DNA from 2 places in the Paenibacillus sp. FSL L8-0436 genome. Region 1 is predicted to be linked to the other one. Evidence: riboswitches for the same ligand, from Rfam matches in the RefSeq annotation. Region 1 holds a riboswitch; the other holds the start of a gene.
What was found. A riboswitch is a leader RNA that binds a small molecule or an ion and turns the genes downstream of it on or off. The one in region 1 is predicted to bind cyclic di-GMP.
Positions count from the first base shown of each region.

Region 2: it holds a riboswitch for cyclic di-GMP, as region 1 does, so the genes downstream of both, NSS79_RS05285 (PA14 domain-containing protein) here and NSS79_RS11140 (S-layer homology domain-containing protein) in region 1, are expected to answer to the same signal.

Region 1 is NZ_CP151955.1:2,456,977-2,461,478, forward strand. Features, by position in the region: gene NSS79_RS11125 (VOC family protein) at 1-344, opposite strand, end outside; gene NSS79_RS11130 (SDR family oxidoreductase) at 391-1,170, opposite strand; gene NSS79_RS11135 (TetR/AcrR family transcriptional regulator) at 1,400-2,080, shown strand; cyclic di-GMP riboswitch class I at 2,353-2,446, shown strand; gene NSS79_RS11140 (S-layer homology domain-containing protein) at 2,498-4,502, shown strand, end outside.
Region 2 is NZ_CP151955.1:1,132,027-1,151,128, reverse strand. Features, by position in the region: gene NSS79_RS05290 (glycosyl hydrolase) at 1-1,436, opposite strand, end outside; gene NSS79_RS05285 (PA14 domain-containing protein) at 1,645-4,032, opposite strand; cyclic di-GMP riboswitch class I at 4,045-4,125, opposite strand; gene NSS79_RS05280 (sugar phosphate nucleotidyltransferase) at 4,263-5,636, opposite strand; gene NSS79_RS05275 (UDP-glucose/GDP-mannose dehydrogenase family protein) at 6,040-7,380, opposite strand; gene NSS79_RS05270 (glycosyltransferase) at 7,385-8,485, opposite strand; gene NSS79_RS05265 (glycosyltransferase family 4 protein) at 8,584-9,723, opposite strand; gene NSS79_RS05260 (glycosyltransferase family 4 protein) at 9,717-10,910, opposite strand; gene NSS79_RS05255 (glycosyltransferase family 2 protein) at 10,897-11,751, opposite strand; gene NSS79_RS05250 (oligosaccharide flippase family protein) at 11,985-13,370, opposite strand; gene NSS79_RS05245 (O-antigen ligase family protein) at 13,336-14,766, opposite strand; gene NSS79_RS05240 (WecB/TagA/CpsF family glycosyltransferase) at 14,876-15,649, opposite strand; gene NSS79_RS05235 (O-antigen ligase family protein) at 15,646-16,992, opposite strand; gene NSS79_RS05230 (glycosyltransferase) at 17,002-17,943, opposite strand; gene NSS79_RS05225 (sugar transferase) at 17,963-18,655, opposite strand; gene galU (UTP--glucose-1-phosphate uridylyltransferase GalU) at 18,698-19,102, opposite strand, start outside.

The DNA.
Region 1 (4,502 bases):
ACCTCGAAACCGTCCGGATCCAGTACATAAAAGAACGATATGCGTGGATTCGGCGTGATCGGACCACGCGCTACCGGGATACCCTGGCTTTTGAAACTCTCTATTGCCTCATCCAGTGACGCCACCTCGAACCCAATGGACACACCGCATTCCGGCTTCAGAGCCGGGTCGCTTCCCTGAATAAGCTCGATCTTGGGCTGCCCCTCCGTGCCTAACATAACAATCTGTCTTCCTCTGCTCTCAAATCTGCGGTCAATCGGAAGTCCCAGAATGCTGTGATAAAAATTAAGGGATGCCTCCAGATCCCGCACCCTGAGCGTAATCCAATTCATGCTCAATATCATGTATCCTATCCCCTTTTTGTGGATTTTCTATTTTGTTCATTATACGCTATTTTGGGGCAAGCATGTTTCCAACAATCCGCAGACTCTGCTTTCGGGTAACGAATCTGGACAACTGTGCTCCGAGGTAATTTTGCGAGCCTGGAACAGTGTATATCTTCTTTTTCGCGAGTGAGCGCAGCGCAGTCTCAACTACCTGCTGTGGAGTTGCTTTCTTCCCGACTGAAGCATCCTCAGTCCCCACGACGGTGAAGAAAGCTGTATCGGTAGAACCGGGGCAAAGTGCAAAGAACTGGACTCCACGGTCACGATTCTCCCACCATAATGCGTCTGTAAAGGACAAGACAAAAGCTTTGGTTGCCCCATACACAGCCATATAGGGGAGCGGCTGAAATCCTGCGGTGGACGATACATTGATCACAGTACCAGAGCTTCTGCGCAGCATATCCGGCAAGAATAAATGAGTCATATTTACGACGGCAGCAACATTCAACATAATCTCCTCATGCTGCCGCTGACCTGAGATTTGCTCGAACCTCCCATGAGTGGCAAATCCGGCATTATTGACCAGCAGCTCAATCTCAAGCTTCAACAGCTGGCATTGCTGGAACAATTCGCTTGGTGCACTTGCTTCCGTAAGATCCATAGCTATGACTTTGACTTTGATGTTATAGCTTCTTTCGAGTTCCGCTGCCAAGTCATCGAGTTTGTTCTTAGATCTGGCTACGAGAACCAGATGGCTTCCTTGTTTAGCCAGCTGTATTGCGAATTGTTCGCCAATGCCGGAAGAGGCACCCGTGACTAGCGACCATTTTCCTTGAATATTCATAAAATAACTCCTCCTATTAAAACGATGTATTCGTTAAGAAACAGTGTTTCCTATTGAAATCATAGTAACCTGCTGGCTGGAGAAAGTCAAACCTTCTTTTTTTAAAAATTTGCAAGAAGATATGTGTATGTAGGATTGACTTTGTGGAATCGACTGTATAGAATGCGTGGTATATGATTGGAAACTGCGTTTCCCGAGAATAACAACATAACTAAAGAAGGCGATTAAGTTGAATGAACCTAACAATTTTGCTGACGCAAGCAATAGAAAGCTGACAACCTACCAGGAAGCCCGCTTACAGAACACAGCTAGTCTTCGTCAACTCGTAGTTGATGCAGCAGCCTTTATTCTTCAGGAAGAAGGGCCGGAAGCTGTCACCGTGCGAAAAGTAGCTCAGAAGATGGGTTGCTCGACCAAGATCATCTACAGTCTGTTTGCTAATAAAGAAGGTTTAGCCCAGCAATTATATCTGGAGGGCTGCAAAATACTCTCGAGCGAATTTGAGAGTGCTTCACAGTCAGAGGATCTGCAGCAGTATTTAATTAATCTGGCAGAAGTGTATTGGGAATTTGGCCAGCGCTATACCAGCTACTATAAATTGATGTTTGGGGGAGCATTTGCAGATTTCAAACCGGATGAGCAGAGCATGAAAGGCACTGTTACTGCTATGCGGCGCTTGTTATCCGTGATTGTCAGCGCTCAAGAGCAAGGCCTAATTACTGGTGATTCAAATGCGGAATTTATTGTAGGTACGATTTGGTCCTCTCTTCACGGAGTGATTCACCTGCACATAGGAGGACATTTGGGAAGTGTCGCAGCGTCGCACGCAGTGTATAAAGGAACGGTAGCTCTGCTTGCAAGCTCACTGTTTGCACCTGCAGCCGCAGCCAAGCATTTAAAGCAGGAGTAGTTAGTGAAATCCTTTATATAAGGCCTGGGTTCGAATCCTGAGAGTCTATAACACAATTAAACGGCAGAGATGCCGTTTTTTTGTTTCTAAATTTGTTATAAATCTTTACAAATGCCGAAGAACGAAGCCTATTTCCGAAAAAAAGGAAAAGGTATATAAGTAAGGGAGAACTAGAACTTATTAATTTTATAGGGATAAATTCCGATAAAGAAAGAGTCCTGTACAACTAAAGTCACACCTGCATACCCATAACGGGACAGAAAAAACCGAGTTTGAAACAAAGGCAAATCCGTACGAAAGTCGGAGACGCAAAGCCACGGGTCTACTTCATCCAAAGGAGGATGTTAAGACAGCCGGGCCGCTCAAGGCACTTGGTTTTTTGGCGTGCCTACAAATAGCGCTGGGGGAGAGAAGTAAATGAGGTTTAGAAGGAAAGGGAAGTTTTCGCGGACGGTTGTGTCCGCAGTGGCGGTGAGTATGCTTGTGGGCCTGTTTAGCGGAGGCCTTAGCATGAAGCAGGTTTTGGCTGCCGGGACCGATCCGGGTAGAACGGACTATAACGTATCCGGCAACCGGATCGTATGGCTGGAAGCAGAGGCTGACGGGGTGAAGCAGGTTCACGCGATGAATCAGGCCAGTGGTGCCAGCACTGTTCTTACATCGGGTTCATCTGCCAAGGATGCGCCTTATGTGAGCGGCAACGTTGCAGTGTGGGCCGACAAAGGAACAGAGCAGGAGTCTTCACTGAACTGGGATATTTACACTGCCGATCTTGAGACGGGTACACGAAGAAAGCTTAACAAACAGTCTGGCACATATGGCAATCCGACTACGGATGGAGTCGGTGTGGTTTGGTACGAGCGCAAAAATTACGGCAGCATGATCTATCATGATCTGGCTACGGGCGTTGAAGCCGACCTCGGCGAAGGACGTTTCCCGGTGCTGGCCGGCGGCAATGTAGTGTATAAGAATGCCCGTGACGGGGGGCTCAGTCTGCTCCATTTGAAAAGCGGGGCTACGCGTGCACTGGTTAGTCTGGGCGGAGCAAGCTATGTGGACTGGTTTGTTTTTAACGGCAGCGATGTACTGTTTAAGCAAAAAAATGGGGCTTCCGAGAGCAAATATGTGATTCTGAATATCAAGGATCTGACTGCTCTGCCTGTGGATCTCACCGAGATGAAGCCTGGAGGAACCCAGTATGCCTTCATGTCGATAGGTGAAGGGCAGGCAGTTTTTCAAGAGGAGAGGGACGGTGCTGCCACATTGCAGCAAGTGAACCTTTCTACATATGCAGTGAAATCACTGCCAGCAATAGAGCCCGGAACGAAGCTGATCGGCATTACCGGGGATAAACTGCTTTACAGCAAGAAGGATGATTACATAGAGTCGATTGACCTGAAAGAAGGATCAACCCCTCCGAGTCCGGGAGCCACTCCAAGTCCAGGGGTAACCCCAACCCCAGGAACGACTCCAGCTCCAGGGACAACCTCAAATCCAGGTGCAGTTCCAAATCCAGGCGCAGATCCGAACCCGGGTTCAGCCCCGGAAGTGAAGACCCCTGTAGTAACCGGAGCCAAGGACAGTCAGGTTATCGGAAGTGCTGGAGGTACTTTGTCTGTACTGAATGGCTGGGCACGGCTGGAGATTTCAGCAGGAACCTTCCCTGACAATACCACTGTAAGCTTGGCCCAAGCTGAGCTGGAGAAAGAAGTACTGCTCGACGCAACCGGCAAAAAACTGCTGAAGGCAGGTTCAGCGTGGCAGGTGCAAGCGAGTGCTCCGTTCCTGATGCCGGCCAAGCTGACGGTAGGGTACCCGAAGGAAGCGCCTTGGACGACAGGCCGTGAGAAGCTTGGAATCTATAGCAACGATCCGGCAAAAGGCATATGGAACTATATTGGCGGAGTGACTGCGGCGGAAGACGCCGTTGTTCAAACCGGAATTACAGCTTCCGGACTATATGCGGTAATGCTGCGCGGAGCTGAATTCACAGATATGTCAGGCCACTGGGCGCAGCAAGCTGTAGAGGTGCTAGGGGCTAGGGGGATTGTGAACGGGATGAACGGAACCGCTTATGCGCCAAAAGGGATCCTGACCCGGGCTGAATTCACCAAGCTGCTGGCAGCAACTCTTGGATTGCAGCCGCAGCGGCCGGAGACACCGGCTTTCCGTGATGTTTCAGCTGCGAACTGGTCCTACCCTTATGTGGAAGCAGCTGCAGCGGCAGGAATCGTAACGGGAGAAAGTGGACTTTTTCACGGTAATGATCCGCTGACCCGTGAACAGATGATGGTGATGCTGATGCGGGCAATAGACAGCACTATCGGCAGCCGGGCTTCTGCTGCAGAATCTGCCAAGCTTGAAGCTGAATTGGGCGGATATAAGGACAACGGCAGCGTTAGCAGTTGGGCAAGGGATTCCG
Region 2 (19,102 bases), 1.3 Mb from region 1:
TCTCCACTGTTCTCGTAATATTCAACCTTGATGTCGTACGAGCTTCCCGCTTCCAGGACTATGCTTCCTTCACGGCTGACACCACTTTGCTTCTTCCAGCTGTCGATGACCAGTTTGCCGTCGATCCATACACGTACCCCGTCATCCGAGGAGGTTATGAAAGTATATTTCTCATTGTAAACCGGCTTGATTTTGCCGCTCCAGCGCACCGAGAAGGCATCCTCGCCAATTCCTGAAGACGGTGAATCTCCATGCCAGTTGAAGTCGATCTTATTGTCGTTGCGGACCAGGACGGCTTTGCCCGACAGCTCCATATTGTTGAAATATTCTCCCGTTAATCCGGTTCGCGATACCGGGGCCGGGTTATTGTTTTTACCGACCAGCGTTAATTTATAATCATCCCGCGACACGGTATAATCATCGCTCATAAAGTTCTTAATCTGTTCGAGGTTATTTTTCTCGGTCAGCATTTTCCCCCATGTCATGGTATATACCCATTTACTCTGCGTTCGGGACAATATGAGCGGGTCTGGCAGTTCTCCGCTTTCACCGATCCCGATCGGCTTGCCGTCGGCCAGCTTCAGCAGCTTCTCATAATAAGACTGTCTATAGTCATTGTTATAAATATCCGCCGCCAGAACGTCAACCTTCCCGGCACCGGGATAATATGGCTCATAGCCATCCGACCACTCATTAGGCGCATTCGGATTCCATACCCACAGGAGGTTGTCCAGCTTGTGAACATTCACCAGACGGTTATACATAATATCCCAAAGTTCGGTGAAGTTGTCCTTCTGCCCCCACCAGAACCAGTTGCCGTTCATCTCATGATAAGGGCGCCATAACACAGGCACTCCCGCATCGCGCAGGTCTCCCAAATATTCGGCTACATCATCAAGCTCAGCAATCAGGTTCTTATACTGCGGGGTGCCCGGCGTAACATAAGCATCAAAATCCTCTTGGCTCAGGCTCATATGCACATTAGCCCATTCCGGGGAGGTGCCCGGCAAATTCTGATGGAAGGTCATCGCCACAATTCCGCCGCCCTGGTGCCATTTGATCGCACTCTTCACGACATTCTGGCGCTGCTTCACGATGGTGCCCTCCGGCTGGTTGTTAATCGCTCCCAGCTCATAACCATGCAATACGGCATATTGTCCGCTTGCATGCTTCAGCTTATTGTTGAATTCATCCGGGGTCTCCAAATAGTCATGCTGCCCGGATATCATTCCCTTGCCTCCAAGATCAACCAGATAGCTGAGCAGATCGGCAGCCTCCTCGGAAGCTGAGGGATTGATGGGAGTGATGGCAGCAGCAGGTGTAACTATCGTCCGGGGAACCGGAAGACTCCTCGCTTCTGACCAGGGCAGCAGGGAAAATATTAATATAAGAGGTAAAATCGTATTAAACAGGCGGTACTTGCGGTAAGTGTTCAAATCGTAATCTCCTTTCTCCAGCGAAATGCCGCCACGGCACACAGGATGCGTTCCCTATGCAGGTTCATACATCCCGAGGCCAAATGGGGGCTATAGCTTAGTAGCCCTGCTGATAAGCAGGGCCACTAAGAGTGGACTTTAGGAATTATAATTGTAACGTCTTAACCAGCACCCGCCGGTGAATACAGAAGCTAACCAGTCGCTCTGCTTAGGAAGCGGAAGGAAGAAACAGGGCGCTAGCAGGAACAGTACCCTTCACTTGGCTTGGGCTTTCCCACATTAGACGCGCTCTGGCATCCCCTTGATTCTCGTAATACTCCACTTTAATATCATATAGCTGCCCGGCATTCAGGCTGATGCTTCCCATGCGTTCGGTTCCACTCTGTTTCATCCAGCTGTCAATCACAAGACTGTCATTGACCCAAACGCGGATGCCGTCATCTGAAGTAGTATAGATTGTGTACATTTCACTGTAGAGCGGCTTAATCTTGCCGCTCCAGCGTACGGAGAAGAAATCGATGCCGATTGCAGGATCCGGGGTGCCTAGACGCCAATTGAAATCAAGAATGGCGTCGTTACGTACAAGTGCCGGAGTGCCTGACAGCAGCATATTATTGAAATATTCTGCTTTTAGCCCATTCTCAGCAGGTGCTGCTGTCGGTGTTGATGCTGGCGTAGATACCGGTGTTGGTGCTGCTGGCGTCGGTGCTGCTGTTGGCACCGGTGTTGGCGTTGCTGCTGGCGTCGGTGCTGCTGTTGGCACCGGTGTTGGCGCAGATGTCCGTGTTGCTGTTGGCACCGGTGTTGGTGTTGCTGTCAGCGCAGGTGTCGGCGTTGCTGTTGCTGTTGGCACCGGTGTTGGTGCAAGCGTCGGTGTTGCTGTTGCTGTTGCTGTTGCTGTTGCGGCTGGTGCTGCTGTCGCCGCTAAAACCGGTTTTGCAACCAGGCTGAGTGTACTGTCCAATTCTGTCTGGCTGGCAGCAGCTGCCCCGGCATTCACAAACAATGCGCTGGCCGGAACCGTCCCTTTGACTTGGCTTTGACTTTGCCACATTAAGCGGATATTCGCATCGCCGGCATTCTCGTAATACTCGACCTTGATGTCGTACAACTGACCGCCTGTTAAAGCGATGCTTCCGGTACGCTCGGCTCCGCTCTGTTTCATCCAGCTGTCAATGACAGCTTTACCGTTAATATAAACGCGGATACCGTCATCCGAAGTGGTAAAAAACTGATAAGTCTCACTATACGTTGGCTTGATTTGACCGGTCCAGCGGACGGAGAAGGAATCTATACCGATTGAAGGATCCGGCGAACCCTGGCGCCAGTTAAAGTTAAGCAATGCATCATTGCGCACCAAGGCGGGCGTACCGGAAAGCGTCATGTTTTTGAAGTACTCTCCCTTAAGTCCGCTCACCACAGGCGCTTCCACTGAATCATTAGAGTCAGGCGTTGGCATTGCCGTCGGCTTCGGCGTTGGTGTCGCCGTTGGTGTTGCCGTTGCTGTCGGCGTTGGTGTTGCTGTCGGTGTTGGCGCAGCGGCTGGTGCACTCCAACTCTTATATTTATTCCGGGTCAGTGTATAGCTATCATTCATGAAACTCTTAATCGTAGTTGTGCTGTTTTTCTCATAGAGCATTTTTCCCCAGTTCATCATAAAAACGAAATTTTTCTGGGAGAGCTTCAGTTTGGCCGTGCTGGGCATCTCACCGTTTTCACCAATACCTATCGGTTTACCGGCAGCCAGACTAAGCAAACTGTCATAATACTTATTCATATAGTCGTTATCATATATATCTGCTGCAAGAACATCCACTTTGCTTGCGCCCGGATAGGTCAGCGCATAAGGATCAGACCAGGCATTCGGTGCATTGGGGTTCCATACCCACAACAGATTGTTTAATTGATGAACGTTCACGAAACGGTCATACATAATATTCCACAGTTCAGCAAAATTACTTTTCTTCCCCCACCAGAACCAGTCGCCGTTCATTTCATGATAAGGTCTCCAAAGTACAGGAACGCCTGCATCCCGCAAGCTTTTGAGCGACACCGCCACTTTATCCAGATCCGTGATCAGGCTGGCGTATTCTGCCGTGCCCGGCGTTACATACTTGTTAAATTCCTCTTGTTTGAGCGGCTTCTGCACATTGGACCAGAGGTAGGCAGTCCCGGGCAGATTCTGATGAAAGGTCATTACGACAATGCCGCCGTTCTTGTACCAGTTGATCGCGCTGTTCATCACATTCTTGCGCTGCGATGCAGCTGTACTCTCCGACTGGCCGCTAATTACGCCAAGCTCATATCCGTGAAGAGCAGCATATTCTCCGCTTGTTCCCTTCAACTTGTTGCTGAATTCATCCGGGCTCTCCAAATAATCGTGCTGTCCAGAGATAATCCCTTTTCCGGTAATGGAATAGAGGTTACTAAGCAGCTTGACAGCTTCGGCTGAAGCGTCCGGATTAACCGGCACTGCTGTGCTTGATGAGGCTTCTGCGGTTGAAGGCGACAGCCCAAATCCTAAAGGCACAGCGGTTAACAATACGGCAAGAGACAGCAAGGCGGACAGCAGACGAGACTTACGGTAAGTTTTCAAAATGATCTTCCTTTCGGTAGCCAGGCTGCCACTCTTGCGAAGGCCCTATGGCTTTGCGTCCCTATCTTTCGATTAGGTTTGCCTTTGTCGTTTTGGAAGGATTTATCCCTCTTACCGTAAGTATCGTCCCTATGAAGTTTTTATTTAGAGCATTAATAAAAATAAATTAATAAATGGTTCTAAATACCTGTTTTGGATCTGTAAAAATTGGTTAAATAGATTATTTAGGCCTAAGAGATAAACTGTTGCAAAGCTATATCTTCCCAATCCAAGGTGATGCGGATGTTATCCTCTTCCACCAGTTCCGAACCGGTCTGTACCTCGATAAACTCTACATCCGTCAGCGCAAGGATCGCATGTTTGGTGCCTTCCGGTATACGCACCACATCTCCTGCCTTCACATTATGCATCTTCTCATTAATCACAATGCTTGCTTCACCGCTGACAAATGTCCAGATTTCACTGCGTTTATGGTGCAGCTGGTAACTGATATTTTTACCCTCTTCGATAAAAATCCGTTTGGTCAGCACTTCATTTCCCTCATCGTATTTCACATAATCTATGACCTTATAATGGCCCCAGCGGCGTTCTTCGTACATCGGTCTTTGTTCAAAAGACTTCAGCACTTCCTTGATTCTCGGACTCTCCGCTTTATGGGTAACCAAAATCCCGTCCGGGCTGGCAGCGATAATCAGATCCTTCGCGCCGATCACCGTAATCGGAATATCCAGCTCATTAATCAGGCAAGTGCCTTCGGAATCGGCCGTCACGAACCCTTTGCCCACGTGGTTGCTGTTCATTTCTTCGGTCAGCGTGTTCCAGGTGCCCAAATCCTTCCAGAATCCGGCATAAGGCTGAACAACGATTTTCTCCTCTTTTTCCACCACTTCGTAATCAAAGCTGATGGAAGCAAGCAGTTTGTACTGCTTCTGCAGTTCCTCGTAGTTCAGCGGCAATCCTTTGCGCTGCAGAATATCAAGCAGATAACCCAGACGGAACGCGAACACGCCGCAGTTCCAGAGGGCATTCCGGCTGATCAGTTCCTCGGCCTGCTCACGGTCAGGTTTCTCCTGGAAGTGGCTTACCTGCAGATAGCCGCTTGCTCCCGCCTCAGCGCTGGTAGGAATGATATATCCGTATTTTTCTGAAGCATGCTCGGGTACTACACCCATCAGCGCCAGGTTCGCTCCGCTCTCCTGCATCGTTTGCTCAAGCTGCACAACTGTATCGAAGAAGGCGGCTTCCACATAAGGATCGACCGGCAGGATGGCCACGGTCTCGCTTGGCGAAACGCCTTCCATGGAATACAGGTAGGCTGCTGTCAGGGCAATCGCCGGAAACGTATCGCGGCGTTCCGGCTCAACGATGATGGGCACCTCGCTGCCAAGCTGGCTCTGAATCATTTCCACCTGGCTGCGGCCGGTAGCCAGATAAGCCGAACCCGACATATTAGCTTCCTCCAGCTGCCGCCATACCCGTTGCACCATGGATTCCGGTTCACCCGTCGGACTCTCAAGTACCTTCAGAAATTGCTTCGAACGTGAATCGTTAGACAATGGCCAGAGACGTTTACCTGAACCGCCTGATAGAAGTACCAGTTTCATATGGAACCCTCCTCATTATGTGTTGACGCGAAAATATCGGATTGTTATTGGTTGCTTCAAACGTGAAAAGCATAAGACTTAGCTGTTATGAGAGTCACTGCAAGGAATGTTTGGACTTTCGGCCGCTGTTGTCTGCAGATTTCTTGATTTATACCGCTGTTCACGGTGGAAATCCGCAGACTGCATAGGCTTCCGAAGCGAGCTTTCCTGCGGAAAGCTTTCAGGCGGACGCATTCGCTCCTACAGTTCCAAAATTCCTCTCCGTACCTGCCAACAGCCTAACTATTCGCTTCACCCGCAGGCGAAGCACCCTGCTAAAAGATCCGGCATCGCCGCTTGTTTGGCGGCAGGTAAGAGCGAAGTGCTTTACAGAGCTGGGAACTTAGCAGAGCAAGCTTGAGGCTTAGATCGCACCAGCCACGCTGGCCGAATACCCGCTCAGTCCGCCCATTTGCGGGCGTCCGACGGAATGGTACTCCAGGCCGGTGCCTTCGATCTGCTCCTTGGAGTAGACGTTGCGGCCGTCGATCAGAACCTGGCGGCGCATACTGCCCGCCAAGCGATGCAGGTCGATATCCTTGAACTGGCTCCAGTCGGTCAGCAGGCATACGGCATCGCTGCCTTCTGCCGCCTCTTCCGGCAGGCCGCACCAGCGGAGCTGCGGATGATCGTATTGCATTTTGAAGTTATCGGCGGCAATCGGATCATATAGCTTCACTGTAGCTCCCTCCGCTACCAGCGCTTCGACGATTTCCCGGGCAGGTGCCTCGCGTACATCATCGGTATTCGGCTTGAAGGCCAACCCCCAAATTCCGATAACCGCGCCGCGCAGGCTGCCTAGCGACTCATGAAGTTTGGAAATAATCATAAACCGCTGTCCTTTATTCACCTCAACCACCGATTTCAGCAGCTTGAACTCATAGTCTACGTTACCTGCGATCTGGATCAGCGCATTGGTATCTTTCGGGAAACAGGAGCCTCCATAACCAATTCCGGCCTGCAGGAAGCTTGAGCCGATTCTCCGGTCCATCCCCATGCCTTCTGCCACTTCGGTTACATCAGCTCCCACTTTTTCACAAATATTGGCAATCTCGTTGATAAAAGAGATTTTGGTTGCCAGGAAAGCGTTCGATGCATATTTGATCATTTCCGCACTGCGGATATCCGTTACGAAGATATTTTCAGTGAAGCCTTGATGAAGCTGGCGCATCGTTGGCTCCAAAAGCGGATTGTCCAGACCAATCACAATCCGGTCAGGATGAAGCGTATCGCGGATCGCCGAGCCTTCACGCAGGAATTCGGGAGCGGAGACGATATCGAAGGGATGATTCGTGTGGGAAGCAATCAGATTGCGGATTTTTTCATTTGTGCCAACCGGGACGGTCGACTTGGTCATGATGATTTTGTAGCCTTCCATCGCTTGCGCAATTTCTGTGGCTGCTCCCTCGATATACGTTAAATCTGCTTCGCCGCCCGGCAGGGAAGGCGTTCCTACAGCGAGGATGACGATATCAGAAAGGCGCACCGATTCCTGCAGATCCGCCGAAAAGGATAATCTGCCCTCACGGAGATTCATTTCGATCAGCGCCTCAATACCCGGCTCATAGATGGGGGATTCCATCCGGTTCAATTTATTGATTTTCTCCTCATCCTTATCGACACAGATGACATGATTCCCGTTAAGTGTAAAACATACGCCAGATACAAGACCGACATAGCCGGTACCGATTACTGCCAGCTTCATATAATCATCCTCCTTTAAGAAAATTAACGTAGGCCTGTTCCACATACTGCTTGAACTGAACCATAAACGTCTGTTCATCGAATTTATGCGCATGCCCCATAATCTTGCTGATGTCCCACGCATAGGACTCCACTTCGTGGATAGCCTTCAGCAGATCATCCACTTCCTGATTCTGAAAGAATACGCCATTGACATAAGGGACTATGGTATCCAGCGCCCCTCCGGCCTGATAAGCAATGACCGGTCTTCCTGCGGCATTCGCCTCCAGGGGCGTAATTCCGAAATCTTCTTCTCCCGGAAAAATAAACGCCCGGCATTTCGACATTAGGCCCGTGACCTCTTCATCCTCCAGCCGGCCCAGAAAAGTGACATTATCTTTGGCCATTCCTTCCAGACGCTTACGGTCCGGCCCGTCGCCGACGATATAGAGCTTAAGGCCATTCCGGCTAAAAGCCTCCACTGCCAGGTCGATCCGTTTGTAGGATACAAGCCGGGAGACGATCAGGTAATAGTCGCCGATAGAGCTGGAACTGGTGAAGCGGGCTGTATTGATCGGCGGGAAGATCACATCGGCATCCCTATGGTAATAGTTCTGAATCCGCGTCTTCACTACGGAAGAGTTAGCCACGAACTGGTTAACATTTTTGGATGTCCGCTGATCCCAGGTCTTGAGCCGCTGCATATAGACCTTGAGCAGTCTTTTGAACAGTCCGGAATTCGATTGCCGCTCCATGTACGTGTCATAATCCCAGGCAAAGCGCATTGGCGTATGACAGTAGCATAGATGAAACGTGGATTCGGGAACCTTTATGCTTTTCATAAAAGCACTGCTGGAGCTCAGGACGATATCGTACCCGCTAAAGTCCAAATCACGAATGGCCATCGGATAAAGCGGCAATACCCCTTTAAAATTGGCCTTCACTCCCGGGATCTTCTGCAGCCAGGAGGCCCGGATATCCGCATCTTTGAGGTTGTCGGTCAGGCGGCTTCCGTTAAAAACCGTCGTGAAGATCGGAGCCTCCGGATACATGTGGTGAAAGACCTCCACCACTCTTTCCGCTCCGCCCATTTGGATTAAGTAATCGTGCGCTATCGCAATTTTCATGTAAATCATCCTCAAAGTTTTATGGAGCAGCATCATCAAGTAGTGAATGCATGGAAGGAACGGTGCCCTTAAGCTTTAGCATTGTCCGGAAAAACAGCTCAGGTTGCGGCGAGCAATCCTTTGTAATAAGCGACGATGTCCTTGACCGTATTCTCGATGACAAAATGCTCTTTTACCCGCTTCATTCCACTTTCCGCCATCCTTCTTCGCTCTTCGGGATGGTTCAGCATCCAGGTGATGGAATCTGCAAGTACGACTGGGTCTCCAGGCTGGATCAGCAGTCCCGTTACACCGGGAACCACAATCTCTACCGGGCCGCCTTCATTGGAGGCGATTACCGGCAGTCCAGCCGCCATGCCTTCGACAATAACCTGGCCGAATGGCTCGGGGGTAATCGAAGTGTGAATCAGCAAATCAGCAGTTTTCATAAGGCCTTGTATGTCATCCACATGACCCAGCAGTTTGACGTTGGTAAGCCCATCCTGCTGCATCTTCTGAATTAATTCCTGTTTATATTCCTCTTCCCCGAACAAGGCATCACCGGCCAGCCAGAACTGGACACGGCTGTCATCCTTGAACGCTTTGGCAGCCTCCAGCACGATATGCTGGCCTTTCCAGTGCGCCAGCCGGCCCACCAGCAGGACGTTGAAATCCTTCTGGTCCCGTCTGCCGATGCTTTCGCCGATTGCTTTGGCAAAAGCGGAGTAGACCACCAGTGTCTTCTTCGAGCGCGGCAGCTCCAGCGCATTCAGCGTGGAATGGGAATTGGCAATCACGCCATTGGGAAGCAGGCGTGACAGCAGCCGGATCGCCTTGGCGACAACCGGCTTCAGGTACGGGGCACCGATATGGTCCCGGATATGCCAGATCAGCGGCACTCCCGCTTTCTTCGCGGCAACTGCACCGTAGAAGGCGGATTTCAGGGAGTTGGTGTGCACACAATCCACCTTTTCCTGTTTGAGCAGCGGCGCCAGCTTGCGGCCGTAAGCCAGCAGCTTGAACGCCGCAGCCGGAGCGCCTAGATTGACGGCATTTCTGCCGCGGCTACGGATGCTCTCATCAAGCGGGATGATGCGGACGTCGATGCCTTTTTCCCGCAGACGTTCAGCCAGCGCCCCTTCTTCGGCCAGGATGACCAGCGGCTGAATCTCTTTGCCGATGTTGGTGAGAATGTTGAACAGCGCAACCTCTCCTCCGCTCCACTTGGCGGTGTGATCAATATAAGCAACTTTTAGCATCCTGCAGCCACACCCTTTCCCAATGTTTGAAGGAATACCGATTCCACTTGATCGCCCACATGCTGCCAGGTGTATTTCTCCAGCACATGGTTTCTGCATTCGTCACGACCGGGAAGCAGCTTGCGGTTGCTGAGCATATGAATCATACCCTCCGCCATATCATCACTGGTCGAACCCTTGAACAGCAGCTCCGGACGGAACCCCTGCAGAATCTCTTTATTGCCTCCGACCGGAGTAGCCATAACCGGAAGACCGGAAGCCAGTGCTTCAACGGTAATAAGTCCAAAGCCCTCGAGTGCCTGTGAAGGAACCACGAACATGTCAGCAGCCTGGTAGTAGGAGGCCAGTTCATGATCGGGAATGTAGCCAAGCAGCCTGACTTTGTTACTGAGACCATAATCGGAGATTTTTTCTTCCAGCTCTCCGCGCAGCGGACCTTTGCCTCCGATCAGCAGAATCGCGTTCGGAAACCGCTCGGATACCTGCTTCCAGGCTTCCAAAAGCTGCAGCAGCCCCATCCGGTTCATCAGCCGCCGGACTGTCAGTACCGTCGTTGCTCCCTCCGGCAAATTCAGCGTCCGGCGGACAGCCAGCCGGTTGCTGGCAGGGATGAACCGCTCCACATTGGCTGCACCCGGGATCACGATGATTTTGTGCAGCGGCACACCATGCAAACTGTGCAGCATGTCGCGGAAATACTCGCTAAGTACAATGAACTGGTCGGCCAGCTTGTAGGCCTTGCGTTCAATAGATTTGGCAATCGTTGTTTTGACCCGGTGTTTAATGCCCTGGCCTTCGATCTTCATCTCTTCATTCCATGGGCCATGAAAAGTCATGACCACCGGAATCCCCCGCTTCTTCGCTTCCATCGCCGGCCCAACGCCGTAGGGTGCGAAGTGGGTATATAGAATATCAATGCGCCCGCTCCCGCTGCCCATCAAATCTGCAGCTTTACGCTGAAAGGCATCCTTACGCTTCCAGATCGTTTCCTTGGGATCACCGGCGTTATGAATAATCAGTTCCTTCGAGGTGGACGGCGTCTCCTGACTGCAGATCAGCGCATGCACCTGGTTGCGTGAGGAGAGCTGCTCGCAAACGGATTTAAAATAAGTGTTAAGCCCGCCGGGCTGTAACGAAGGCCAACTGAGGCCTGTCGTCATAATGTTTAATCCGTCACTGTACGGCATAGCTTCTCTCCCCTTTCTTTTCCTTCTCGGCCTGTCCCTGTGCATTGTGCTGGGCCAGCTTGCCGGAGCTGTTCAATTCGTAATGCTTGAAGCCGACCATGAATTCATACATCACCCAAAATACGGATACCGCGAACCCTGCAATGCCTTTCTTGAACAAACCATGCAGAAAATATTTCTGCAGGAACCGTGCCGGCGGCCGCAGCAGCAGATTTCTCAGCTTAAACGGCTTGCCGCTCGCATAAGCGCTCTGCGCTTCCAGGTCGGTGTATTTATTAAACCGGGTTACATGGTCATTGATGCTGCGGAAGCCCTGATGCCAGAGCGTTCCGTTCAAGCGAACCGTCCGTTCCTCCAACACCTCGGGCATTTCATGCACCAGGGAGTTGCGGATGCCGTACTCCTTGCGGTTGTACAGCCGCACCAGATATTCGCCCTTATCCAGCCATCTGCCCAGAAAATCACCGATCCGGTATAGCGAGTAAGCTACGCCCCGGTCCGTCAGCGCCGGCTTGCGCTCAAGAATATCCTTGGCCAGCTCATCGCTGACCACTTCATCGGTATCAATCAGGAAGACCCAATCATGGACGGCGCGTTCCACTCCGAATTCTCTTTGCTTCGCGTATCCGGGCCATGGGTTGACGTATACCCGGCAATCCAGGCTTTCGGCCAATTGCACCGTCCCGTCTTTGCTTCCTCCGTCGATTACAACCACCTCGTCGGCGAAAAGTCGGCAGGATTGAATTGCTTTGGATATTCGAATTTCGTCATCCTGAGCAATGATGACAGCAGATATCGGGTAACTCCCCGGGCCGCCAAGCACGCTTGTCACTGAATCCATGAAGGTTTCCTCCTTTGCTTTGATGGTCCGGTGGTTGTCGTCATTACGAGAAATGTTTGGGCTTCCGATCGCTGTTGTTCTCTGATTTCTATTATTGAACCGCCAGCTGCGGTTGAAATCAGAGAACAAAGGCGAACGCTAACGCTTCTACAGCTCCAAACTTTCTCTCCATTCCTCTCACACCGTCCCTTGTTTATTTAGCAGCTAAGCAGCTCGCATCGTACCTCTGCTCTCTAACTGCTCGTATCCGCGGGTTTTTTATGAATATAGGAATTCATCGTCGTCTTCATCCACTTAATGTCGTCCCCGTTGATCAGCAGCCGCGGCAGCTTGACCTTCAGGTTGTATTTAATATTGAGAATAATGAACAAGAACCGCAGTACAGCCGATGACAACATCGCCACCCCTGCTCCGAACAATCCGAACTTCGGCACCAGCAGGAAGAGCATCGGGATCACCAGCATCAAGCCCACTCCCTGAAGAATGGATACGAATTTCGGTTTGCCGAGCGCCATAAAGACCTGAGCCAGAATCAGTGTGCCTCCGCTGATCGTAACTTCCAGCAGCAGCAGGCGGAATACGGTCAGCGCCGTATTGAAATCCTTCCCGTACAGCAACGGAATAACGAAGGGGGCCACCAGCATCAGGAACACCGCGCCGAGCAGGGTGCAGGTCGTACTGATCCGGAATGCTTTGAAGGTGAGGGCGATCGCCTCCTCCTTCGAGAGCTCAGAGGCCTTTGGAAAAAGCACCACGGTAATCGAGTTTGAGAAGAAGTTGACCATCCGCGACAAGCTCACTGCTACTGCATACAGTCCCAAATCGGCTGGCCGCAGCAGACCGGCAATAATGATCTGGTCAATATAGCCGGAGAATTGGCCGAGCAGGTCATTTCCGTAAGAGCCGAGGCCATACGTGAATAATCTTTTGAAATTCAGGTATGCGTCCTTCAGCTTCACCCTGTAGGTGCGGAGCAGCAAGAATGTCATTCCGATAAACAGCGGTACGGATGGAACCAAGTAAGCCAGTGCCGTAGTAAATGGATTCATATGATCCGTGAGGATCAGAATGCCAATGGCCGCCAGCGTCAGCAGAGGAACCAGATAACGCATCCAGTTAAAGGTCTTGTAATCCCCTCTGAACTGAAATGCAGCGTTGTTAATCTGCGAGATCACAATCAGCGGACACAGGATCATCGACCATTGAGCAAAAACCACCACCTCCGGACTGAAGGAATCCAGCCAGTAGGGAAGGACAAAGATTCCCACTGTCATGGCCACCATGCCAAACCCAAGGCCGATCATCAGCGCCACCCGGTAGAGCACCCCGGCCTCATCCGGATTCTTCTTGGCGTTGTAGATCAGCGCCGAGGGAATACCGAAGCTCATACTGAACGCCAGAAACTGGGACCAGTTCACCATAGCTGTCTGTTCCCCGCGGCCTGTCGGCCCGAGATAGCGGGCAGTCAGCACACCCGTCAGCATGTTAACCAGCAGAATCAGCACGCTGACAAACATGGTTTTTACGGCTGCCGAGCTGTTATCCTTGCTCTTCGTGAATTTCTTGAGCGAGGACCAGACTGTGCTAGTGGGAAGTGATTTCGCGTTCAACTGCTGCATGTGGTGTTCCCTTCTTTCTGCTCTCAATAATCTCTTTGGCGCTTAGCCCAAGGCCGATCAGCATCCATATCAGATATCCCTTGAGTCCGGGGAATCCGTTGTCAGACACCAGGCTGACTACCGCCCCCATCCATGCTGCCAGCGATAGCCGGGCATAGGGCTGAAGACTGTCCTTGCTGGTGACTCTGACCACAATCTGTTTAATGACGGCCCCAAGTGCGCCGAAGAAGAATAAGGCGCCCAGTACTCCAAAGGTAAGCAGCAGTGCGATAACGCCGTTGTCCATGTTGCCGTACTCTCCAAGCTCCCCGCCGTTGCCAATCTTTGTTCCCTGGCCTACGCTGCCGATTCCCTGGCCAACCGGATTAGCGGCTACCATCGGCAGCATGTTCTGCCATAAGCTGAGCCGTTCATTATAGGAGTGGTCTTCCTGCACGGAGGTAAGTGTCTCCATGCGGGCCACCAGCCCCTCTGCTCCCGGCAGCTTAGGAACGATCCAGATCAGCGCTACGGCGACAAATCCCAGCTGAAGCAGGGTTTTCCACTTCCCTTTGGAGGGAGAAGAGGCGATGTACACCAGCAGCATAACGAGCAGGACCAGCCAGGCGGAACGCACCAGCGTGGTCAGCAGACAGACCACAACGAGCAGGACACCGATCCAGCGCAGCGTGCCTTGCCATCTTTTCTCCAGAATCATCGGGACGAGGGCGAATACCAGGAAGGTCGCCGCCGGTCCGGGAGAATTCAGAGTAGAAAAGACGCGGATTTCCAACGGATACGGTGTTCCGATGGACATCATATCCGCATTCCTCATCCAGAAAGCGTCCCAGGGAGGAACCGTCAGATATTGGATGATGCCGTAGATCGCCACCAGGACTGCAATATTGGCAAAAGCGTACAGCAGCCGGTCAATATCCTTAGGCTTGAAACGTGTTACCGCGAAGAACGGAATCAGCAGCAGCGGTACGATGTAGTTAGCCAAATCGTATACCGAGCCTATGCCGTTCTTCGCCAGACCGATCAATGCGCCATAGGCCAACGCTACCGAGAACAGCAGAATAATCCGCGTGGAGGATTTCCGGATTCTGTGGATTTCCTTCAGCACCGGAATCGCAAGTGTTGCTCCCGTCAGCAGAGGCGCCAGGCTGAGCAGGGATACCGAGTGGTATACCCCTTCGTACCAGTCGGCGATACGCCGCAGCTCCGGGGCCACCGCCCAGATCAGCAGAGTATAGGCGATCAGGTGTTTCGGCTTCAGCAGCGCCAGCAGGAAGGCGGGGAATAGAATTCCTGCCAGAATGACCCCCTGCAGACTGCTGGAAGAGCTGAGCTTCGCACTGGCGAAGCCGATCAGCAGCGGAAGCCCCAGGCACATAGCGCAGATCAGCGTCATCATGACGCCTGACTTCACCGAAGTGAGGGATGGCAATGTCCGGTTGCTTTCATTCTGGCTCATCATCTTCATTTCCCCACCTCCGCCCTACGGCCATCCAAATTTCGTATGTTTACTCAAATCTTCCGCCCTTGATCTTATCCCGCTTGCGCAGCTCTTTAAGCAGCAGGACCAGGAACTGGGCATCATCAACAAGATATCTTTTCCACAGGCGCCCCGGTTCCTGGCTCAGACGCCAGAACCATTCAAGCCCTGTTTTCTGCATAAAGTCCGGCGCCCGTTTGACGGAGCCTGAGAGGAAATCAAACGTCGCTCCCACGCCGATGGAAATCGGCGCCCGGTAAGAGGTGTAATGCCGGTAGATCCATTTCTCCTGCTTCGGTGCGCCCACACCGACGAATACAATATCCGGCTGGGTTTCCGTCAGCATTTGGATAATACGCTGATTCTCTTCCTCGTTGTGCTCAAAACCGTAGGAGGGAGAATAACAGCCGACAATGTTCATGCCGGGATAAGCCGCCTTTAAATTCTTTGTCGCCCGCTCTGGCACACCTTCCGCCGAGCCCAGAAAGAACAGCCGGTACTTTCTTTGCTCGAAGGCGTCACCCAGGCGGCTGAAGAGATCTGATCCGGAGACCTTCTGCTTCAGCGGCTTGCCCAGCATCTTCGAAGCCCAGATCAGCGGCATTCCATCCGCCACTACGGCACCTGCTTCGGAATACACCGCCCTAAACTCTTTGTCCTTGCGAAGCTTGATCACATGATCGACATTGCAGGTCAGGATGTAGGATTGATTCCTTTCCTTAATGGTCTTGTCGATGTATTCAAGCAGATCCATGAAATCGTAGTTATCGAAATTGACATCGAACATATTCACTTGGTTCATCGTATCACTTCTTTTTGTGGGGAATCGGTTGGCTGTGAAGATCGATACAGGCAGTTCAGGTACCAACAGAACGGAATAATAGATTGGACCGTCGACAGCGTGTTGTCGGAAAAAGAATAAATTAGGAACGCTGCAATAAAGAGCAGATAGTAAGGTTTGACCGGCGGTGCCAAAGCTCTGTAAACCAGAAGAAACACAGCCAATAAGGAAAGCAACAGCAGGATGGCGCCGACATATCCTCCATCGAAATAAAACCGGATGTACTCGTTGTGCGGAACCACAAAGCCTTTATACAGCGACCCGTCATTGGCTACAGTCACTGCGCCGAGTCCTCTGCCCGCAAGGGGCGAATCCTCCGCTTTGTGCAGGAAATATTCCCAGGCCTCCGCCCGTCCCGACAAATCAACACCCGTTTCGGTCGTCCGTTCGAAGGAGCGCTTCTTGATGTTGTCCAGCTGCAGATAGACAGCCGAGACAATCAGGAGAAACGAGCACAGCAGCGGAATCAGATATTGCGTTCTCCCCTTTAAGTACTGACGGGAAATGTCGTAAAAATAGTAGAGAACCATCAAAACCAGGGCTAATATCGGTCCCCGCGTCCCTGTTCCGATCAGGATTAGAAAGTTCAGCGCCAGCACGGTGTAGAAAAACTTGATATGCTGCGGGCTCCGTTTCACCTCAATAAATGCGATGCCCACTCCCATAAAAGCCAGCATAGCCAGATGCGCTGGAATGTTCGCCCCCTGTATCCGTATAGCGCCCGTGAACTCGATATCGAGAAATGAATGGATATGAGCCGCCTGCAGCACCACTCCAGCCAGCACGCTGACCAGCGGCAGCAAAGTGATGATGCGGATTTGCTTCTCAGCCACTTCTTTCTTCCAGTTGATCAGGAGAAACACGAAGGGAAGCGACAGACCGATAAAGGCTTTTATGGCAATGGATGAGCTCATCTCCGGTAGCCAGATCGAGAAGCCAAAGGTGATGAACACCAGTGCTACCATGGCCCAGAGCGGAGGACTGAGACGGAACTTCAGGCCGTTGACCAGAATGCAAGGCACCAGAAGCATCAGGATAACCAGCTTATAGAGGGAAAGAATTTCAATCCCGAACATGCTGCCGTTATACAAGAAGTTAATGGAGATCGCCGTCGTCAACAGAACGAAATAACTGATCAGTTCAGGACGAGAGAGAGAGACAACCAGCAATATAATCAGGAGTACGGCAGCTACCGCAATTGCCGGCTGGTAAATGACCGCTGTTCCGAGGAACAGGGCAGACACCAGGTAGAGCATTCCGTATGGCAAAGCGTTGATTTTTGAGCCCCACCCAAAATTAGTCATTGTCTTCCCTCACCCCGCTGCAGATTGCCTCTTCCGGTTCCAAATCATATGAAGAGTTCCCCGAATACTCTCCAGCCGGCATCTGTTCAGAAGCTTTCTTCCCTTGCTTCTGGAGAGGATCGAATCCGCCATGATATAGACTACTTTGGCGGCCGTCTTGACCAGCAGGATCAGATTGCCCTTCACACCTTCGCTTTTCATAGCGTTGGATATGCCTTGACTGTAATATCTTTTCATAATCCAATCTTCAGTCAGACGGCCTGCCGGTACAAAATGATCGACCGCCATCTGAGGATGATAGAGAATGGAATGTCCTTCTCCCTGTATCTGACCGAATAACCAGGTCTCTTCACCGGAGAGAAGTGAATCTCCCTTTCTTCCGAGCTCCAGAGGAAACAGGCTGATGTCAAATACAAGCTTACGCATAGCCATGTTGGCTCCGCAGGGATGCAGCCGTTTCGGATATTCCCTCACCCGGTCGCCCAGATCTACAATCGTGTAAGGCAGTTCAAATGGCTTAATGAGCCATTCAGGCCGCTTACTTTCAAAGATCGGAGCGATTTTTCCGCCCATGGCCATCACTTCCGGATGTTGTTCAAAACTGTCAACAATCGTTGTTATCCAGGTTCGGCAAGGAATCGCATCATCATCAAGAAAGGCGATGATTGGCGACTTGGAAGCCAGAATCCCCGTATTTCGGGCTGCCGACAACCCCTGTACCGGTTCCAGAAGATAACGGATATCCATCTCTGCTCCTTCCGTCTCCATAAAACGTTTGGTGACGGATGCCGTATCATCCTTGGAGTGGTTATCCACCACGATAATCTCTGCCTGATGCAGATTCTCCAATGACAGCAGCGATTGAAGGGTCTTGACTAGCAAAACCGATCGGTTATAGGTGCAGATAATGATGGAAATCTTAGGTACATCTCCGTATTCAAGCATCGGCATTCACCCAATTTCCATATTTTTAATAAGCATTTTTGGACCCGAGCAGCATCAGGACGGTTTTCGCAATGATTTTGAGATCCAGCATCGTGCTCCGGATCTGGATGTAGGTTAAATCCAGCTGCACCATCTCGTCGAAGCCGACGCTGTTTCTGGCATTTACCTGCCAATAACCTGTGCAGCCCGGTGTAACTATGAGCCGCTGCTTGTCGTATTCCGAATACTGCGCCACCTCTTCAACGAGCGGAGGACGGGGGCCAACCAGACTCATATGGCCCATCAGCACGTTCCAGAGCTGAGGCAGTTCATCAATGCTCGTCTTGCGCAGAAATCTTCCCGTCCGTGTAATCCGGGGATCATTCTTGATTTTGAACATTGCGCCGCTCACTTCGTTATAAGCCATCAGATTCGCCTTCAGCTCTTCAGCATTAGACACCATAGATCTGAACTTATACATTGGGAACAGCTTCTCTTCTTTGCCTACCCGGGTTTGCCGGAAGAACACTTTGCCTTTCGGATCCTCCAGCTTGATCAGGACAGCAACAAGAGTGAATAGCGGCAGCAGTACGAGAAGGCCAAGAGCGGAGAAAAAAATGTCGATAATCCGCTTCATCACCAGATAGGAATCCATACCTTTATTTCCTTCTTTGGCATGTAGCATGTAAAGTTTCGGCAGGACGGCCTCATAGTCTTCCGGCAGTTTTTGCATGCTCATTTCTCCTCATTCCTCCTAAAGGTTTTGTGGTTCTCCTCATTTTTAGCTAAGTGTGGTTTGTCCGGCCTTGCTGAGCCATTCAGACATGGCATCCATTACCGGATAGCGTAAGTCCTCACTCTGCAGGGCAAATTCCAGTGTAGTTAAAATATATCCAAGGCGTTCTCCGACATCATATCTCGTACCATCAAAGTTATAGGCATATACCCGCTCGCTTTGATTGAGCTTCTGGATCGCATCCGTGAGCTGAATCTCGCCGCCAGCACCTTTTTCCTGCAGGTCCAGGTATTTGAAGATCTTAGGAGTGAACACATAACGGCCCATAATGGCCAGATTGGAAGGTGCTGTACCCAGTGCCGGCTTCTCGACGAAGTTGTTAACCCGGTAAAGTCTTCCATCCTGCAGATCCGGTTCAATAATCCCGTAACGGTTAGTGAATTCATCCGG